Regions from separate parts of the Paenibacillus sp. fava2 genome, predicted to be linked through region 1. Evidence: riboswitches for the same ligand, from Rfam matches in the RefSeq annotation. Region 1 holds a riboswitch; each other region holds the start of a gene.
What was found. Region 1 has a riboswitch for thiamine pyrophosphate ahead of AC4G46_RS14085 (ABC transporter ATP-binding protein). Riboswitches for the same ligand answer to the same signal wherever they lie in the genome.

Region 2: linked by a shared signal. The riboswitch ahead of AC4G46_RS01850 (ABC transporter substrate-binding protein) and the one ahead of AC4G46_RS14085 (ABC transporter ATP-binding protein) in region 1 are both predicted to bind thiamine pyrophosphate.
Region 3: linked by a shared signal. The riboswitch ahead of AC4G46_RS10830 (thiamine phosphate synthase) and the one ahead of AC4G46_RS14085 (ABC transporter ATP-binding protein) in region 1 are both predicted to bind thiamine pyrophosphate.

Annotation. Positions count from the first base shown of each region.
Region 1 is NZ_CM177755.1:3,287,725-3,294,236, forward strand. Features, by position in the region: gene AC4G46_RS14075 (ABC transporter substrate-binding protein) at 93-1,151, opposite strand; gene AC4G46_RS14080 (ABC transporter permease) at 1,148-1,924, opposite strand; gene AC4G46_RS14085 (ABC transporter ATP-binding protein) at 1,905-2,663, opposite strand; TPP riboswitch at 2,786-2,887, opposite strand; gene AC4G46_RS14090 (TetR/AcrR family transcriptional regulator) at 2,954-3,589, opposite strand; gene AC4G46_RS14095 (DHA2 family efflux MFS transporter permease subunit) at 3,755-5,269, shown strand; gene AC4G46_RS14100 (amino acid ABC transporter substrate-binding protein) at 5,424-6,257, shown strand; gene AC4G46_RS14105 (amino acid ABC transporter permease) at 6,280-6,512, shown strand, end outside.
Region 2 is NZ_CM177755.1:409,510-416,021, forward strand. Features, by position in the region: gene AC4G46_RS01840 (ABC transporter permease) at 1-582, opposite strand, end outside; gene AC4G46_RS01845 (thiamine-binding protein) at 579-869, opposite strand; gene AC4G46_RS01850 (ABC transporter substrate-binding protein) at 929-1,990, opposite strand; TPP riboswitch at 2,120-2,229, opposite strand; gene AC4G46_RS01855 (hypothetical protein) at 2,302-3,762, opposite strand; gene AC4G46_RS01860 (pyridoxamine 5'-phosphate oxidase family protein) at 3,999-4,436, shown strand; gene AC4G46_RS01865 (EAL domain-containing protein) at 4,666-5,703, shown strand; gene AC4G46_RS01870 (response regulator transcription factor) at 5,799-6,473, shown strand; gene AC4G46_RS01875 (sensor histidine kinase) at 6,470-6,512, shown strand, end outside.
Region 3 is NZ_CM177755.1:2,553,831-2,560,342, forward strand. Features, by position in the region: gene mdh (malate dehydrogenase) at 1-851, shown strand, start outside; gene AC4G46_RS10815 (hypothetical protein) at 977-1,402, shown strand; gene AC4G46_RS10820 (NUDIX hydrolase) at 1,600-2,025, opposite strand; gene AC4G46_RS10825 (SDR family oxidoreductase) at 2,265-3,134, shown strand; TPP riboswitch at 3,199-3,299, shown strand; gene AC4G46_RS10830 (thiamine phosphate synthase) at 3,428-4,057, shown strand; gene thiS (sulfur carrier protein ThiS) at 4,054-4,257, shown strand; gene AC4G46_RS10840 (thiazole synthase) at 4,386-5,150, shown strand; gene thiH (2-iminoacetate synthase ThiH) at 5,184-6,293, shown strand; gene yfbR (5'-deoxynucleotidase) at 6,401-6,512, opposite strand, start outside.

The DNA.
Region 1 (6,512 bases):
CCCGTCGCGTCCGTCTCACCCCGCCACAGCCGTACCTTCACTCTGAGCAATACCTCAAACCCTGCAATAGAAGCACCACATTGGCCTTATTCTCACAAATTAACAAAAGCCTTATCACTTTCCGTTTCGCCTGACAGCAGCCCGCTTCCGGACAGCCAGTCTGCGACCCCGTTCCACGACTCTGAAGTCTGGTATCCGAAAGGCTCGTCTCCTGCATCCATCAGCGGCAGCAGGATGTCCAGGCTTTGGCTCTCGATCTGCGGGTCAAGCGGGGCCGTGCTGTCCTCATGGGCCAGCAAAATATCCAAAGCTTCCTTCGGATGGTCCTGCACAAACTGCTGTCCTTTGCGGGCCGCGTTCATGAATTTGCTGTAGTAGTCCTTGGATTCCTTAAGCCCTTGCTCACCGGCAACCAGCACCAGCTCGTAATAATCAGGCACTCCGAAGGCTGTAGGGTCGATGGAAGTAACAGGATGGTTCTCCTTGTCCAGTATCAGCTGCTCGTGATTGATGAAGCCGCCGATAATAGCGTCAACACGGCCTGCAGTAATGGCAGGAATCAGGTCAAAGCCGACATCGACCATCGTAATCGACTGCGGATCACCGCCGTCATGCTCCACCATGGTCCGCAGCATAGCTTCATAGAGTGGAATGGAGGAGTAACCTGCGGTTTTACCGGAAAGCTCCTTGGGACTCTTGATACCGCTGTCTGCCGGAACAAGCAGATGATTGAGCGGATGACGCACAAGCGCAGCGATGGATATGACGGGGATTTCCTCAGAACGGGCCATCAGTACCTGGGGCTGATAGCTGAGGGCAAGATCAACCTTACCTGCGGCGGCCAGCTTCAGGGCATCGTTGCTGTCGGCAGGCATCTGCAGCACCACTTCAAGTCCTTCCTCGGCAAAATACCCTTTTTCTTGAGCAGCATACAGAAAAGAATGCACAGCATTCGGATACCAGTCCAGCATGACTGTCATCTTGTGCAGCTGTCCGGTGGCTTTCCCTGAAGCAGCATTCGTGGAGGGATCAGCAGCCTTTGAACCACTGCAGCCGCTGATTACAGCAAGCAGGCTGGTCAGGACCAGCAGCGCGGCTCTTACGCGCAGATTTCTTTTGGATGATTTGTTACAGATGGGATTAGGGCTCATCGTCGTAAACCTCTTTTCTTTACAAGAATTTGTTCAGCAGCGCAGACGCTCAGGAACAGCAGAACTCCCAGAACAGAGAGCAGGAAGACAGCGGCGAACAGCTCTGCGCTGTGCAGATTGCCGGCCATCCGGCGGCTGTAATAACCGAGGCCCCGGCTGCCTCCAAGCCACTCGCCGATGGTGGCTCCGATGACGCAATAGACAATCGACAGCTTCAGCCCGGAGAAATAGGCGGGCAGCGCCAGCGGAACCTGCGTTTTGACCAGCAGCTGCCTGCGGCTGGCACCAAGAGTCAGCAGGAGCTCCTTGTACTGCTCCCCGCTTTTATACAGTCCGTCGTAAGTACCGACTACAACCGGAAAGAAAGCGGTCAGAAAAACAACTGCAATTTTGCCCCCGAGTGAATAGCCGAACCACATAATCAGGATGGGGGAGAGCGCAATCAGCGGAATGGTCTGGCTGACAATCAGCAGCGGATACACCGCTTTGGCCAGCGGCCGGAACAGATGCATCCCCAGTCCCAGCAGGGTGCCGCAGCCTGCGGATAACAGGAATCCTAGCAGGATTTCCTGTAAGGTGGCCGGCAAATGCACACCTAGCAGCAAAGTCCGCTGTTCCAGCAGTGCGGCCCAGACGGAGGAAGGTGCAGGCAGGATGAACCCGGGAACCTCACCGAACCGCACACCGCCTTCCCAACCCGCGATAATCACCAGCACCAGCAGGGCGGCAGGGGCATAGGCGTGAAGAAGCCGTTTAATGTGCAATGCTCTCATACAGCCTCCGTTCCAGCTCTTCCCGCAGCTGCATAAACTGCGGCTGATAGATCAGCTCCCCGTGCCTTGGCCGCGGCAGCGGCACAGCAATCTCCTGCAGGCTCCCGTTATGCATGAGGCAGATCCGGTCACTGAGCAGCAGTGCCTCTTCCAGATCATGGGTAATGAACAGTACCGTCCGGCCGAGGCTGCTCCACAGCTGCAGCAGCCAGCGGTGCAGTCCGCGCTTGGTCAGGGCATCAAGCGCTCCGAAAGGTTCATCTAGCAGCAGCAGCTCACTACCGGCGGATAGCGTCCGGGCAAGGGCAATCCGCTGGCGCATGCCGCCGGACAGCTCCTCCGGATAAGCAGTCTCCGTGCCGGCAAGGCCGAGACTGTGCAGCAGGCTGCGGATCTGCTCTACGGCAGCCGCTTTGCTGCCGCTCCGCTTCAGCTCCCATGCCAGCAGGCAATTGTCCAGCACGGTTCTCCACGGCAGCAGCAGATCCTGCTGCGGCATATACCCGATCTTTCCAAGCCGGGCAGTGCTGCCGGCTGCAAGCCTGCCGCCGAATGAAATGCCCCCGCCAGAAGGTTCAAGCAGACCGGCGATGATGCGGAGAAGGGTGCTTTTACCGCAGCCGCTGGCCCCGACCAGGGAGATGAATTCTCCCTGCTGCACGTTCAGAGACAGCCCTTCGATAACAGGCCCGCCTGACCCGGCGCCATAGGAATAGCTAAGATTAGTAATTGAGAGCATAGCAGTCTACTTTACCTCCTTGAATTACGAAAGACATTGAACGCAAAAAGACCTCTTCATTTCCGGAGGAAATAAAGAGGTCTGAAAGATACAGTCTGTTCCGCTGAAAACAGACAATGCTGATCGTTCCTGCTCCACTTCCCTCCGCTGGTATGATCCAGATCAGGTTCCAAGGGTCCGGAGCTTAGCTCCGTCTCAGTCGGCCGACTCCCCTAGTGAAATAAAAGATGCTTATTCAATTCGTAATTGCTAATTAATATACCATAACCTGGCGGTTTGTAAAGAGAGGCTTACTGCCCTTTTTGAATGCCGGATACGAACAGGGCTAGAATACCGTCGGTAATCTGCTCCTTAGTTGAGCCATGCTGCTTCATCTGATACAGGTACAGATCCGGGCTTAGCACGGCAATCAGAGCCGTGGCTGTAAACTGCGGATCAACCGGACTGATCTCACCGCCGGCGGCAGCACGTCTGAGCAGCTGGGTCAGAAACTCGTTCAGCCTGCGGAAAAAAGGGTGTTCAAACTGGGTGAGCTGCTTCTTGCCGGTAAACTCTGATTTGATCAGCTGCAGCAGCTCGGCGTGCTGTTCGATAAAACCGACAATCCGGCTGATGCTGCTTCGCAGGTGATCGAGAGCAGGCTTATCTGCCTGCGGCAGTGCCAGTTCATTTTCCAGACTGAGCAGAAACCGGTCCGTGCTGTCGCGCAGCAGCAATGAACAGATTTCGCCTTTATCAGAAAACCGGCGGTACAATGAGCCTTGGCCGATACCGGCCCGCTTGGCGATGGCGTGCATACTGACGGCCTCCAGCCCGTTAGCGGTGAACAGCTCGTGTGCAGCCTCCAGGATACGCTCCTTATACGGGTCGGGTGCGGCAGATGGGACAATAGGTTTAGAAGTGGTCATGGCTGTTCCTTTCGGCATAGGTAGTGTTTAGCGTAGATAAACAAGAATGTATTGACACAGCGGACAATTGTCCGTAGACTGTTAATGGATTATACGGACAGTTGTCCGCAAACATATTATATAAAGAGAAGGGTGCAGCGGTCAACGGCGTTGAACCTGCACTGGCATAGGAGGAGAAATAAGATGCAAGGAGTAATCAGGGAGGATGCAGAGTTCCGGTTGTCCGGAATTCTGGTGCCGCTGCTGGCGATCATATTCGGTGTATTTATGGTCGTCCTCGACAGCACGGCGATGAATGTGGCGTTATCTACGCTGGTTGAAGACTTTCATACCAATCTGACCACACTGCAGTGGATCGTAACCGGCTATATGCTGGCACAGGCTTCTGTCATTCCGCTGTCCGGCTGGCTGTCCGACCGCTTCGGGGCCAAAACCGTCTTTCTGACTGCAGTAGTGGTATTCACAATAGGTTCCATTTTATGTGCTACGCCAAACAGTGCAGAATGGCTGATTGCTTTCCGGGTGCTGCAGGGACTCGGCGGCGGCTGCGTTTTGCCGGTAGGCATGGCATATGTGTACAGGCTCGCGCCCAAGAGCAAGGTCGGCATTGTAATGGGCATTATGGGTATTCCGGTGCTGTTCGCTCCGGCCATCGGGCCGGTCCTGTCCGGCTGGCTGGTCCAGTATCATTCATGGAGATGGATCTTTCTGATCAATATCCCCATTGGAATCATCTGCCTGCTGATTGGCCTGCGCAAGCTGCCTAATGCTAAGCGGGGACAGGTACCGGGAATGGACAAGCTGGGGATGATCCTCGGGCCGCTGGCCTTTGCCTCTCTGACCTACGGGGTCAGTCAGGGAGCAGAAAGCTGGTCCTCCAATAAAACACTGGCCGGACTTGCGTTGGGACTGGCGGCGCTGATTGCTTTTGTCATCGCCGAGCTGCGTTCCAGAACACCGCTGCTGGAGCTGCGCATCCTGCGCTCGGCTGATTTCACCACAGGCATTCTGGTCCAGTGGATCGCCCAATTCGGCTTGTACGGAGCCTTGTTCCTGCTTCCGCAGTTTCTGCAGCAGGCCCGCGGCTTCGGTGCTTTTGACACCGGATTGACTCTGCTCCCGCAGGCGATTGCCTCCGGCCTGATGATGCCGGTAGCCGGTATTCTTTTTGACAAAATCGGGGTGCGCTGGCTCGTCGTCTGCGGCCTCAGCCTTGTCTCCGGTGCGCTGTATCAATATTCCCATGTGGATCTGACTACAGAGAGCCGGGATCTGATCGTACCGCTGATCATGTGCGGAGCAGGCATCGGGATGATGATGATGCCGATGAATACCCACCTGCTGAATAAAGCGCCCATTCATCTGGTCAACCGGGTGACTTCGCTGACGAACTCCATGCAGCAGGTGATCAACTCGCTTGCGGTATCCACGCTGGTTACCATTCTTACCTCTAGAGCAGCGTCCCGCGGTGCCGAAATGCAGGCAGCTGCTGCCGCCTCCGGAGTTGATCCTGCCAAAGCTTCACCTGAAGTGCTGAAGCAGGCCACACAGACGGTTATGGCACAGGGCTTTGCCGATACCTTCCACATCATGATTTTTGTCGCGTTGGGGGGAGCCGTGCTCGGACTGCTGCTGCGCAGAGGGCGTAAAGGCGGAGATGGTGAATCCAGACCGCAGGCAGAAATGATGCACGGTTAACTAAATAGGCTTTGACTGGAAATCCCTGCTTACCTGGATAGGTAGGCGGGGATTTTTTGCGCCTCTGACGCCGGAGAGGGAGAAGAACGCTTTTTTGGGGCATGATAACTTCACACTGTATTACCGACAAATCCAGCCTGAGGAGGAACAAACAATGAAAAAATGGGCTCTGGCCCCGCTGCTGCTGCTGGGAATACTGCTTGCAGCCTGCGGAACCGGCAACAATTCAGATACAGCTGAAGGAACAACAGGAGGCGCCGATGTGACGGCGGCCCCTGAGAAGCAGAACAGTCTGGAGACGATAAAGGCCTCCGGCAAGCTGAGAATCGGTACCGAAGGTACCTATTCCCCGTTCACTTATCATGCTGCTGACGGAACGCTGACAGGCTTCGATGTGGACATCGCCCGGGAGATAGCCAAACGGATCGGGGTGGAGGCCGAGTTTATCGAGACCCAGTGGGACGGAATTTTTGCCGGGATGGATGCAAAACGCTTCGATGCCATATTTAACGAGGTGTCCGTCACAGATGAGCGCAAGGTCAAATATGACTTCTCCGAGCCCTATGTCATGTCCAAAGCCGTGCTGATTGTCAGCGAAAAGAATACCGACATCAAGAGCTTTGCGGATCTGAAAGGCAAAAAATCCGGCCAGTCGCTGACCAGCAACCTGTCCGACATCGCCCGTCAGAACGGCGCTGAAATCGTGGCCGTGGAAGGCTTCAATCAGGCTATTGATCTGCTCGTTTCCGGACGGATTGATGCAACGGTAAATGACGGGCTCTCTTTTCTGGATCTAAAAAAGCAGAAGCCGGATGTCCAAATCAAGCAGGTGGACGAGATCGCCGAAGGCTCGCAGAGCGCTGCCGTATTCCTGAAGGGGAATGAAGAACTGGTGGAGGCGGTGAATGGGGCTCTGGCAGAGATGAAGCAGGATGGAACGTATCTGGCGATTTCCGAGAAATATTTCGGTGCAGACGTCTCCAAATAAAGGCCGGAGGAGCTTCTAAGCGATGGATGACCGTAAGCTGCAAATTTTTATGGATTCGCTGCTGCCCCTGTTCAAGGCCGGTGTGGCTTATACGATCCCGCTGGCGCTGGTCTCATTCGTGCTGGGCCTGCTGCTTGCGGTTGCTACAGCGCTGGTAAGGCTTTCTTCATGGCGCATACCGGAGCTGATTGCCAGATTCTATGTCTGGATTATCCGCGGAACGCCGCTGCTGGTGCAGCTGTTCATCATCTTTTA
Region 2 (6,512 bases), 2.9 Mb from region 1:
GGCGACAACAGCGCCCATTACGGCGTAGGTGGCGGAGATTTTGACGCCGGAGAACAGGGCGGGCAGGGAACCGGGCAGCTCCAGCTTGGTAAAGATCTGCCACTTGCCCGCCCCCGCCATCTTCATATAGTTCATCATCGTACGGTCGCTTTGCGCAAGTCCCCCCATAGCGGCGACTGCCACCGGGAAGAAGCAGACAAGCGTGATCAGTACAATCTTGGGCAGCAGGCCGAAGCCGAACCAGATGACCAGCAGCGGCGCGAGTGCGATCGATGGCACATTCTGGCTGAGAATCAGCAGCGGATACAGCGCCCGCTTCAGCCAGGGCAGCAGATGCAGCAGCAGGGCTACAATCAGACCGGTGCCTGTGCCGATCGGGAAGCCGATCAGGGTAAGGCGCAGAGTAGCTGCGGTATGCGACCAGATGCTGGCGGCATTATCTGCAGAAGTCCGGGCAATCGCCCCTGGTCCAGGAAGAATCCAGGCCTCAATCCCGAATACGGATACGGACAGCTGCCAGATCCCTATAAACAAGACGACCGCCACTAAGGGCGGCCAAATCTGCTTGAAGTACGGTCTCACCGGTATTTCTCCGTCAGCTTGTCCATGCTGATGCCGTTTGGATTGTGGGCGATTTTGATCTGGGAAATGACGCTAGGGCTGCCGGCTGTAACCAGCGCCTCATGCATCTGGCGGACAACCTCCAGCAGCTCGGTGATCTCGCCCTCCATGGTTGTTTCCAGCGGGTTCACCTGGTGCTTCACGCCGGATTGCTGAATCACTTCAATCGCTTTGTCTACGTAAGGAATGGAGTCCTCACCGTTTGGTGTCTTAGGAATAACCTGAATGCTAAGCAGTGTATTTGCCACAATAATCAATCCTCTCAGTGTATTAGATCATCTGTTTGCTTCTTCAAATTAAGCTGTGCTTACTCTGCAGGCAAAAATTCGTTGGTGAATGTGCTGTCCACATCCAGCGGCTGATCCAGCAGCTTCAGGCCGTACATCCAGTCGGAATAGTTCTGCCAGACTTCAGCCTTTTGCTCACCCCAGCGGGCAGCATCGTCCGTATATTTCGGGCTCAGCCATTTCTGGCTGGCCAGGACAAGCTCAGGATCAAGATCAGGCACAGCCTTGGTCAGGATGGCGGCGGCTTCCTCCGGCTGGTCGATGGCGTACTGATATCCTTTCGACGTGGCTTTTAGGAACGCCTTCACCAGCTCGGGCTGCTCGGCAATAACGTTTTCGCTGGTTGTAAGAATAGGGGTGTAGTAGTCAAGCTGCGGCGCGTAATCCTTGAGGTAGAGCATATCCAGCGGCTCCCCGCGCAGCTCGGCTTCAATACCGGTCCAGGCGTAGAAGATCCAGGCAAAGTCAATATCGCGCTTCACGGCGGTAAAATAGTCGGCTTCCCCGATATTCACCAGCTTCACCTTCTTCACATCGCCGCCTTCCGGGTCCATGATGGCTTTCATGGCTGCCTCTTCAGCCGGTGAGCCCCAGCCTCCGTAGGTCTTGCCTTCAAAATCCTTGGGTGATGTGATGTTGCGGTCCTTCGGTGCAGCAAATCCGGAGGTATTATGCTGAATGACGGCGGCAATGGATACAAGCGGCACACCCTGCAGACGGGCCAGCGTCAACGCCTCCTGGGCACTGACGCCAAACGCGGCCTCGCCCGAGGTCACCATTGTATCGGCTCCGGCCGCTCCCGGCTGGACAATCTCCACATCAAGGCCCTCTTCCTCGTAATAGCCCAGCTCCTTGGCCGCGTACAGGCCGGTGTGGTTGGTGTTCGGCGTCCAGTCGAGCGCAACCTTGATCTTCGTCAGTGCTGCCGGCGCCGCAGCAGTTGCTTCCGCAGCCGGTGCCGGGGAGGCATTACCTCCGTTACCGCCGTTTGTTCCGTTTGCTCCGTTGTTGCTGCCGCATCCGGCAATCGCCAGACTCAGAATGCAGGCGAGAGAGAGCAGTTTGCCTTTTTTGATTCCCATTTCGCTTGGTTCACTCCTTCCAGCAATCCCTAGTCTTCCAGTTTCTAAATCTGATATGCAAAAAAGCGCCCCGAAGATCGGGACGCCAGTCATTTGCGCAAGGTTGCAGGCTCCGGCCGCGGGGGACCGGGAAGCAGTTATGAATTCCTACGCTGGCATTATCCAGATCAGGTATAAGGGTCAGTATCTTAAAGGGATACACTCTCAGCCGGCCAATTCCAGCCCCCCTGGTTCTATGAAGTTTATCGGGTATTGCTTATTCTACGGTGTATTATAGACGCCCCGCCGGGGGTTGTCCAGTAGCAATCTCCCTACTCCCTGGAGTAATACCGCTTTCTGCGGCGGCTGCGGATCCCGTTCCACAGCTCTTTCAATGTCAGGAGGATGCTGACGGCAATCCCTGTAAACGTAAGGAAGAGCGCCAGATATTCAAATGGGGAATAGCCCGTCATTTTGCTCCAGTCAATCGGGGCCTTCAGGTCCTCAATGACCTGATTCATTCCGTAAATGCCGCTGACCACCGTGAACACGGTAAGGATCATCAGCAGCGTATCCCGGCGTTTGGCCTGAAACTTGTCCTGGTACTGGAACAGGTCATCCAGCGTCATCTTCACTTCGTCGAATAAGGCATCATTGCCGTAAACCTTTCGCAGCTGGAAAAAAATCTCCCGGCCCTGCGACTGCGAAATCAGCTCCATAAAGTAGAATTTGGCCGAAAATTTATTGATCAGGAAGATCAGATTTTCAATTTCATCGTAGTCACGGTTGATGCGCAGACGGGAGTGCAGATTGGACAGCTTCAGCAGAACGATTTTATGAAAAATACTAAGCAGCAGCCCGTAATAATATTCGCCGTACATCTGGTTGATCAGCTTGGTGGCGATTTCGGGCTTGGCTCTGCTGAGGCAGCAGAAGGTCTGCTCATTGGTCATATAATAGCTGTCCGGCCCCCAGCGGTTGTAGGAATGCTCCTGGCAATAGTCTCTGATATAGTCCGGGTCGCTTGCACTCATATAAGGACTGCCGTCTCCGTCCAGCCCGTCCAGCTGGGAGGCACGGAATCTCAGTCCGATATCCAGCTCATCTTCGTCATCGTCAGGAACAAAGCCGTAAAAGGCCTGAACCATCATTCTTTCATCGACAAAAAAGGGCAGCGTCTCAAAATAAGCCCCGTCAAGCTCCGACTGGTCCAGAAACGGCCTCAGGCTGGGCACAAGATTTTCAAATAGAAAATCCTCCACCAGTTCAAAGGACTTCCGGCCACATTGGATAGAGGTTCCTTTATCCTCAAGAGTGGCATCCTCCAGCGTGCGGAAGCGGTCGGCGAATTCCAGCGCCACACTGTACGGGAGCGGAGTATCCTCAAGCCGGGTCCGGATAGTCAGAAAGCCAACCTGAAACGGACAGAGAAAAATATCTGTCGAGAGTATCCGGAAGGGAATGGACCGGCCGGGCATATTAAGCGTGCTCGCCAGATTGTTAACCTTGGAGAAGCGACGGAAGGAATCCTTATCCTTTTCACGCGGAAACAGCACATGGGCTGCGAAGGGAAGGTAGCTGCGCTCCATTTTTTCATGCGACACACAGTATCCTTCTCCGTAATAGGCATCCTCAAGCTCTTTGTTGTCCAGAAAAAAGCGCGTGAAGCCGTCCTGCTTAAGCTGCCGGATCAGCTTGTCATCCTCACCGTTTTGAATGGAGAAAGGAAAAATAAACTGCAGCAGCGCAGTATGTAACACCGGTTCGGGGGATTCAGCCAAAAGCTTAGTCATACACAGGTTCCACCTTATTTTTCAGAATATCAGTATGGTGTAGTATTACCCTAACCGGCAGGCAGCAACGCTAAGCCATACCCTCACAGCGGGATCTGTTCATGGATTTGTCCCGGATTCAATGTGAATGAAGGGGGTACACTATAGTAGGCACAATTTTTATGATAAATCCAAATTGCGAATGCGGATATATAAAATGTGTATCTGCGTGATTTCTGAAAGGAGCTATTTCGTCCATGAATAACAATGAGCTGGAGCAGACTATCCTCAAGGCGCTGGATGACAACAAGTTCGGGTCCTTCGGCACGATCGAAGCCGGCAACAAACCAAAGGTGCGTTATATGGCGGTATTTCATGACGGACTGAATATTTATCTGGCTACCAATCGCAAAACGCATAAGGTAGAAGAGCTGCAGGAGAACCCGAATGCTTTTCTGCTGCTTGGATATGAACAGGGCGGCGGCAGGGATGTGCTGGAGATTGAAGCCAGAGCCTCCGTCACCAAAGATGACAGCCTGCGCTCCAAGGTCTGGAACAAGTCGCTGGAGGAGTGGTTCAAGGGACCGGATGATCCGGATTATGTTATCCTGGAGCTTACGCCTACACGCATTGAGTATATGGGCAAAAACAAAGAGCATGGCGTCTGGCAGCCTGGTGCTACTGCAGGGAAATAACAGATTTCCGGGCAGCGTATCAGACTGAGCAGCCGGCAAAAAATACAGCCACCCGCGGACTCCGGTTCCGCAGGTGGCTTTTTAGGATGCACCGGCAGCCAGAATCAGACTTTAACCTGCAAAAAAAGGGTAAAGCCGTCATTTTGCATCACCGCATGGCTAAAAATTGGCAGATCATGATATAATGGCCTCACTAAAGGTTCGACATTTGATGCGAGGGAGGATGTCTATGAACTGTAGGGACTGCTCTGCGATAGAGCCGGTGGAGGATGAGGGGGAAATCCGGTTTCGGCCGTGTACCTTTGTGCTTGCCTCTGCATTGAAATCTTCAGGAGTGGAATTCACAGCAGTGAAGAATACGGGGAAGATGCCGTACGCTTCCAAAGAATCGCTCTTTGAGCTGCTGAAGCTGCTCACCATACTGCAGGAACAAGCGGATACTCGTCTGAAGCTGTGCATCAGCGGCAAGTCAGGCAGCCTGACAGCAGAGCGCTGGGTCTCCTTGGAGCAGCTAGAGATAAGATTCGCTAACGACAATCTGATTTCCATCATTTCCAATCATGACTTTACCAGCCACATGCAGCCGATTGTGAATTTTACCGAGGAAATTGTGGGCTTTGAGCTGCTGCTGCGGCCGTTGCCCGAGGGAAATGCTTTTCAGCCCTACGAGCTGTTTGAAATCGCCCGGCAGACCGGGTTTCATTCCTTTCTGGACCGTGCCGCACGCATTTCGGCCATTGAGACCAGTGCAAGGCTGCTGCCCAGGGGGATTAAACGTTTCGTTAATTTTTTGCCATCCTCCATTTATAATCCGAATTTTTGCCTTACCCACACCTTTGAGACCATCGAACGATTGGATCAGGACCCGGAGGACTTTGTTTTTGAGGTAGTGGAGACGGAGAAAATCAGCAACATGGAGCATTTGCAGGCGATTTTTACCGAGTACCGCAGACAAGGGATGCGGGTCGCGCTGGATGATGTCGGCGCAGGGTATTCGACCGTGGAGGTCATGTCCAGCCTCAAGCCGGATTATGTGAAGATTGACCGGAATCTGATCAGCTATTGCGATCAGGATAACGGCAAACAGAGAACAATCAAGGATATAATCAGCCGGGCCGGATCCTTTGGAGCCAGTGTACTGGCCGAGGGCATCGAGCGGCGGGAAGAATTCCAGTACTGCAGGGAGATCGGCATCGAGCTTGCCCAGGGTTATCTTTTCGGCAAACCGGAGGACAAGCCGCCGGCACATTTCGGATTTAGCGCATAACGTATGAAGTACATGTTCCCCGGAGCGAACGCGGTTTATCCGCCGCCCCGGGGATTATTTGCGAACGAGACAAATTCAGAAAAAATGGAGGGGCTATGAGTATTACATTGCTGTATGTGGAAGATGACGGGGAGATCGGGAGTGCCGTTTCTGCAGATTTGCGGGAAAGGAAGTATGCGGTCCGCTGGCTGCAGAGCGGTGAGGGGGCCGTTGAGGCTGCGGCAGGCTGCCAGCTGGCCATTCTGGATGTCATGCTGCCCGGACTTGACGGGTTTACTGTTGGACACCGGCTGAAGCGGGCCTATCCGGAGATGCCGGTTCTGATGTTATCCGCCCGTACCTCCATAGATGACAAGCTGCAGGGGCTGGAATTCGCGGATGATTATTTGACGAAGCCGTTCCATCCCGACGAGCTGGCAGCCAGGATTGAAGTGCTGCTACGGCGGACGGGTGCTGCCGAGCCTGCGCCGCTAATCCTTAAACATCTTGTTGTATATGAAGGCAACAACGTGATTCAGGAAGCGGCAACCGGCCGCGAGATTCTGCTTACAGGCAAGCAATTTCAGATTTTCACCTACATGCTGCGCCATCTCGGGCAGATCCTGACCAAGGAGCAGATCTATGAAGCCGTCTGGGGCGAGGCCTATATTGAAGGCGATAAGACATTAATGGTACATATCCGCTATCTGCGCGAGAAGCTGGAGCTCGATCCGGCTGCTCCGGAGATTATTGAGACCGTGCGGGGGATCGGCTATAGGGTGAGAGCATGAGCGTACGGAGGAGCCTGCGCGGGCGCCAGCAGTCGCTGC
Region 3 (6,512 bases), 730 kb from region 1:
ATGTCGTCCTGCTGGATATCCCGCAGCTGGAGAACCCGACCAAAGGGAAGGCGCTGGACATGCTGGAAGCGGGTCCGGTCCAGAAGTTTGACAGCCAGATCACCGGAACCTCCGATTTCGAGGATGCGGCCGATTCGGATATCGTCATTATTACCGCAGGTATTGCCCGGAAGCCTGGAATGAGCCGCGATGATCTGGTCAATACCAATGCTTCGATTGTGAAGTCTGTATGCGAGAACATCAAGCGTGTCGCTCCTGAGTCTATTGTCATTATCCTTAGCAATCCTGTTGATGCGATGACCTATGTGGCTTATAATGCCCTGGAATTCCCGAAAAACCGTGTGATCGGACAATCCGGGGTACTGGATACTGCCCGCTACTGCACCTTTATCGCCCAGGAGCTTAATGTTTCCGTAGAGGATGTGCGAGGCTTCGTTCTCGGCGGACACGGAGACGATATGGTTCCGCTTGTACGTTATTCCAGTGTGGGTGGCATTCCGGTGGACAAGCTGATTCCGGAGGAGCGCATTGCCGAGATCGTGCAGCGTACCCGTGTAGGCGGCGGAGAGATCGTCAGTCTGCTCGGCAACGGGAGCGCTTACTATGCTCCGGCAGCTTCCCTGGTGCAGATGACTGAAGCTATTCTGAAGGATAAGAAGCGGATTATTCCGGTTATTGCCCTGCTTGAAGGTGAATACGGCTATGACAGCCTCTTCATGGGAGTACCTGTGCTGCTGGGCGCAAACGGCATTGAGAAGATCTATGAGCTGGAGCTCACAGCAGAAGAGCAGGCGGCACTGGACAAGTCGGCAGATTCCGTACGGGCAGTTACATCCGCAGTGAATATCTGATCCTTATAACCCGGCAAGACCCGTTTGATTTTGTGCCAAAGAATGGGCTTTCTTTTCTTATGCGGCAGAGTAAGTTATAATTAAAGTGTAACTTATATCACAGCGATTTTCAGAGGAGGTAAAGGATGGACCGTTTTCTGTATTTCTTACATATGATCGGGACCCTGGCGCTTGGCTTCTATCTGGTACTGCCGTTTATCCTGAGCGGAGCGCAGAAGCTCTCGGCTCCGGCCAAAGAAGGCACGCTCAGCGCAATTACCGGCTTCAACCGTTTCGCCCAATACGGACTGGTCATTCAGCTGCTGACAGGCGGCTACATGATGAGTCAGGGAGATTACTCGGTAGCCTGGATGATTGTAGTGGTTCTGCTGCTCCTGGCCATGTTTGCGCTCGGTGGAATCATGGGTAAGCCTCTGCGTCTGGCGGCTGCGGGAATCCGCGAGAACCGTGACGTATCGAACTACACTGCCAAGCTGCGGACCATGAGCCTGCTGCTCATGGTTGTGCTGATTGCCATGATCTTTTTCATGGTTTACAGACGTATTATTTAATTGAAGAATCGGGAAATAGCTCCGGGGGCTGCGGCTGCCGGGGCTATTTGTGTTTGCGTACATATAGAGACTCTACCTATAGTGACTCATCGTCCCGATTACTATTTCAGCAGGAATGCAGAACCGGCTCCCGATTTAACTAATCCTAATATTCTGATGCTGCCAAAATTATTGCTTTAAAATCCGCCGGCGAACAGTCATGTCAGCTCCGCCAGAGACAACACGCCGCTCCGTTCAAATTCAGCCAAAATTCCCGCAGGCAACAGCTCCTGAAGCTCGGTCCGGGTACACCATTTATAGGCAGCATGCTCCTCAGAGAGCTGCACGGCATTGTCTCCGCTCCTGCAGAGGTAAGTGATAATCACAACCTGTCTGCCGGGATCGGTCAGAAAGGAGGCAGCATACAAAACCTCCCCTACAGTGACTTTAAGCCCTGTCTCCTCGGCGATCTCCCGCTCCAGCGCAGCCTCAAGCCCTTCTCCGAATTCAATTTTGCCTCCCGGGCATTCCCAGCTTCCCGCTCCGATCACATCAGCCGCAGCACGCTGGACAATCAGGATTGTTCCCTGATGCAGAACGACACCCTTGACAGCTACGATAATGCTCCGTGAATTTCTGGTCATGACTCATGCGCCTCCTTATTACTCTTTCTTGCGTCAGTTCTTTATACATCCTGATTCATTATATCCGCAGATCGGGCAGGCAAGGACTGAATTTTTTGTTTGGCGGGCTTTTAACTGTGGTAAGTAACATAGCGTAAGCGAAAAAGCGCCTAAAGACCAGCGCATAAACCAGCTATCCTTAGCCATCCTAAGACGATGAACATCTTCGAAAAGTGTGAAAGCGAAAGGAGAAATGGATCATGCCAGACAATCAGCAAACGAAGAAAACAATGCCTCCGCAGGTACAGGACCAGCAGCCCGGAATCGAGAGTGAAATGAATCCGCTACCAGAGTTTGAAACCTCTGCTTACAAAGCGGCAGGCAAGCTGCTCGGGAAGGCAGCGCTTATTACAGGGGGAGACAGCGGCATCGGCCGGGCGGTGGCGGTACATTTTGCCAAAGAGGGTGCCGACGTTGTCATTTCCTATCTGAATGAACACAGTGACGCTGAAGAAACGAAACGCCAGGTGGAGCAGGAAGGGCGCAAATGTATACTGGTTGCCGGAGATATCGGTGTCGAAGCTTTCTGCCAGGATCTGATCAACAAGACGGTGGAGGGGCTCGGCAAGCTGGATATCTTGATCAACAATGCGGCCGAGCAGCATCCGCAGGATAAAATTGAAGACATTACTTCTGAACAGCTGGAGCGGACGTTCCGTACGAATATATTCTCGATGTTCTATCTGACCAAAGCGGCCATGCCGCATCTGAAAAAAGGATCAACAATCATTAATACAACTTCGATTACAGCCTACCGCGGAAACCCGCAGCTGCTGGATTACTCGTCTACCAAAGGTGCGATTCTCAGCTTCACCCGCTCGCTGTCGATGAATCTGGCCGAAAAAGGCATCCGGGTTAACGCGGTAGCTCCAGGTCCAATCTGGACGCCGCTCATTCCTTCAACCTTTGATGCGAAGAAGGTCAGCGAGTTCGGCGGCACACAGCCGATGAAACGTCCCGGACAGCCCGAGGAGCTTGCGCCTGCCTATGTATATCTGGCTTCCAGTGACTCTTCTTATGTCAGCGGCCAGGTCATTCACGTAAACGGCGGCGAGATTATTAACGGCTGATATTTTAAACTGGATTTTCCATGTAAAATAGTGTTATTATATACGACGTTAGCAACAGCATATGAACTGTCACTAGGGGTGCCGCAAGGCTGAGACGAACTTTGGTTCGGACCCTTTGAACCTGATCTGGTTTATACCAGCGTAGGAAAGTGGATGAACGTTGTATTGCAGCGCAAATGGTCCGGAAACCCGGCTGTTTTCTGTATACTATTTTTAACCGCCTCCTTGCTGGGGGCGGTTTTTTTGCGTATTTCTGTGCAGATGAAATCAGAAGGAAAGGGAGGTGGCCGAAAGTGGCCGAAATACATCTGCTCTCGGACGGGAAGCTAGATGCGGACCAGTTCGCTGTCCTTGCAGCTGCTGTTCATCCGCAGCTTGACTATATACATATACGTGAAAAAAGGCTATCTGCGCGGGAGGTGCTTAATATGACTTTGGTCCTGCTGCGTGCGGGTGTACCTGCCGCCAAGCTGATCATTAATGACCGGCTGGATGTTGCAATGGCTACCGGAGCTGCAGGGGTGCAGCTTGCCTGGAACAGTCTTCCGGTCTCTGCCGCCCGGCTGGCAGCGGGCGCTTCCCTGCGGCTTGGCGCATCGGTGCACTCCCTTGCAGAGATCATGGAAGCAGGGTGCCAGGGCGCAGACTTTTGCCTGTTTGGACATGTGTTTCCTTCAGTCTGCAAACCCGGCCGGAAGGAGCGCGGTTTGACTCTGCTGCAAGAGGCAGTGCTAACCGGAAGTGTTCCAGTCATTGCACTCGGGGGCATCACACCGGACAATACACCGCAAGTGCTGCAGACCGGTGCAGGGGGAATAGCGGTGATGTCCGGCATATGCAGTGCGGATGATCCGCTCTCTGCTGCACAAGCCTACAGAAACGCAGTGATGAGGGCTGCTGCCAAAGGAGGTGACACAGCATGAATCTGATCGTTAACGGCAAGGCGGAAATATACCAGGAGGACTGCCGGACCGTGGCGGATTTGCTTAATCTGCCTGCATGGAACAGGAGACTGGTTATTGTGGAGCTGAACGGCGAAATTGTTGCCAGGGAGGACTATACTACGGCTCTGTTGGGCGATGGAGACCGGATTGAGGTCGTGCATTTTGTGGGAGGAGGCTGAATTAAGCGTTATTAACGCAGCCGGATTCCGGAGTCCCCGCAAAGCACCTGGGTCAGCTTCATGTTAAGGCACCGCTTTCGGGAGTTATTTCGCCAGGGTTACAAATATAAATGCAGGGGGCGTATCAGATGTCAGATCCATTAATAATTGGAGGCCGATCCTTAACGAGCAGATTGTTTATCGGAACCGGTAAATACAGCCGCAATACCCTTATTCCGGAGGTAGTGGAGGCTTCGGGCTCACAGGTCATTACAGTTGCGCTCCGCCGCGTAGACCCGGGCAGCAATGATAATATCATCAGCCATATCCCAAGCAGTATGACTCTGCTTCCCAATACCTCCGGCGCACGCACCGCAGAGGAAGCTGTCCGGATTGCCAGATTGGCCAAGGCTTCGGGTCTTGGCAACTGGGTCAAAATTGAAGTAATCAATGATCAGAAATACCTGCTGCCCGACAATGCGGAAACGATCCGTGCCACAGAAATTCTGGCCTCCGAAGGCTTTGTGGTGCTCCCCTATATGAGCCCTGATCTGTCAGCAGCCCTTCACATGAAAGAAGCGGGAGCTGCGGCAGTCATGCCGCTTGGATCGCCTATAGGCACTAACCGGGGGTTGAGAACCCGGGAGCTGCTGCGTATTCTGATTTCGGAGGTTGATCTTCCGGTCATTGTAGATGCCGGAATCGGCCGGCCGTCTGAAGCAGCGGAAGCGATGGAGCTGGGCGCTGCGGCTGTGCTGCTGAATACGGCCATCGCTACGGCACACAATCCGTTGCTGATGGCCTCGGCATTCCGTGATGCCGTAGCTGCAGGCCGGAAGGCTTACCTGGCGGGACTTGGGCCCGTAGAGGAGACAGCATCGGCGTCTTCGCCATTGACGGGTTTTCTAGGCTGACAGTGACAGGGAGCGGGGAAAAGGAGGAGTAATATGGGTTTTTATGAGACTGCACAACGTCTCGGACAGCAGGCGGATACCGAAAGCTGGAGACGCTATACAAAAGAGGATGTTAAGCGAACGCTCCGTAAAGAGCATCTGGATGAGTATGATCTGCAGATTCTGCTGTCTCCTGCAGCAGCAGACTGTCTGGAAGAGATGGCCCGGTGTGCCCAAAGGCTGACCCGGTCGCATTTCGGGCATGTCATGCAGCTCTTTACACCGATGTATCTTGCCGATTTCTGCATCAATCACTGCACGTACTGCAGCTTCAGCTCCATATACGATTTCCCGAGAAAAAAGCTCAGTCCGGACGAGGTAAGGCAGGAAGCCAAGGCGATAGCGGCTACAGGAATCCGGCACATTCTGATTCTGACGGGTGAATCCCGCACAGAAAGTCCTGTTTCTTATGTTAAGGAATGCGTGAATATACTGAAGGAGTTTTTCTCTTCTGTCAGCATTGAAGTGAATCCGTTGTCTGAAGACGAATACAAGGAGCTTAAGGAAGCTGGTGTGGACGGACTCACCCTGTACCAGGAAGTCTATCATGAGGAGACTTACCGCAAGCTGCATATCAAGGGGCCTAAGAAAATCTACCGCAACCGGCTGGACGCACCAGAGCGTGGCTGCCGGGCAGGCTTCAGGACGGTAAATATCGGGGCCCTGCTAGGGATGCATGACTGGCGGCAGGAGGCTTTCTTTACTGCTATGCATGCGAGATACCTGCAGGACAAGTATCCGGAATGTGAAATCGGCGTGTCTGCTCCGCGGTTTCGGCCTTTTCTCGGAGAATACAATCCGGAGCATATCGTCACCGACCGGGCTCTGGTGCAGATTATTCTGGCTTACCGGCTCTTTCTGCCCCGGGCCGGGATTACGCTGTCGACACGCGAGCCGTCTGCTTTAAGAGACCGCCTTATCCATCTGGGGGTAACCAAAATGTCTGCCGGAGTATCCACAGAGGTTGGAGGCCATACCCTGCAGGGCGGTACGCCGCAGTTTGAAATCTCTGACGGGCGGAGCGTGCAGGAAATCAGCGGGATGCTTAGAGCAAACAGCCTGCAGCCGGTATTTAAGGATTGGGAAATTCTTGAGACTGTCTAAAAGGAGCAAGAAAACAACGGAAGAGAACGGATGAGAACGTATGTAAGGCCGCTTAGCCTGAAGCAGCGTAATGCTGCCGACGGATAAGCGGCCTTACGCATTTGCGGTCAGGTTGTACCCGACAGCTCATCCAGCGACATTTCATAGCCCGGGGCCATATGCTCAAGGAAATAACCGATCTCCGGGAGGGAGAGTGCATGCAGCTTGGCAAGCGTCTGC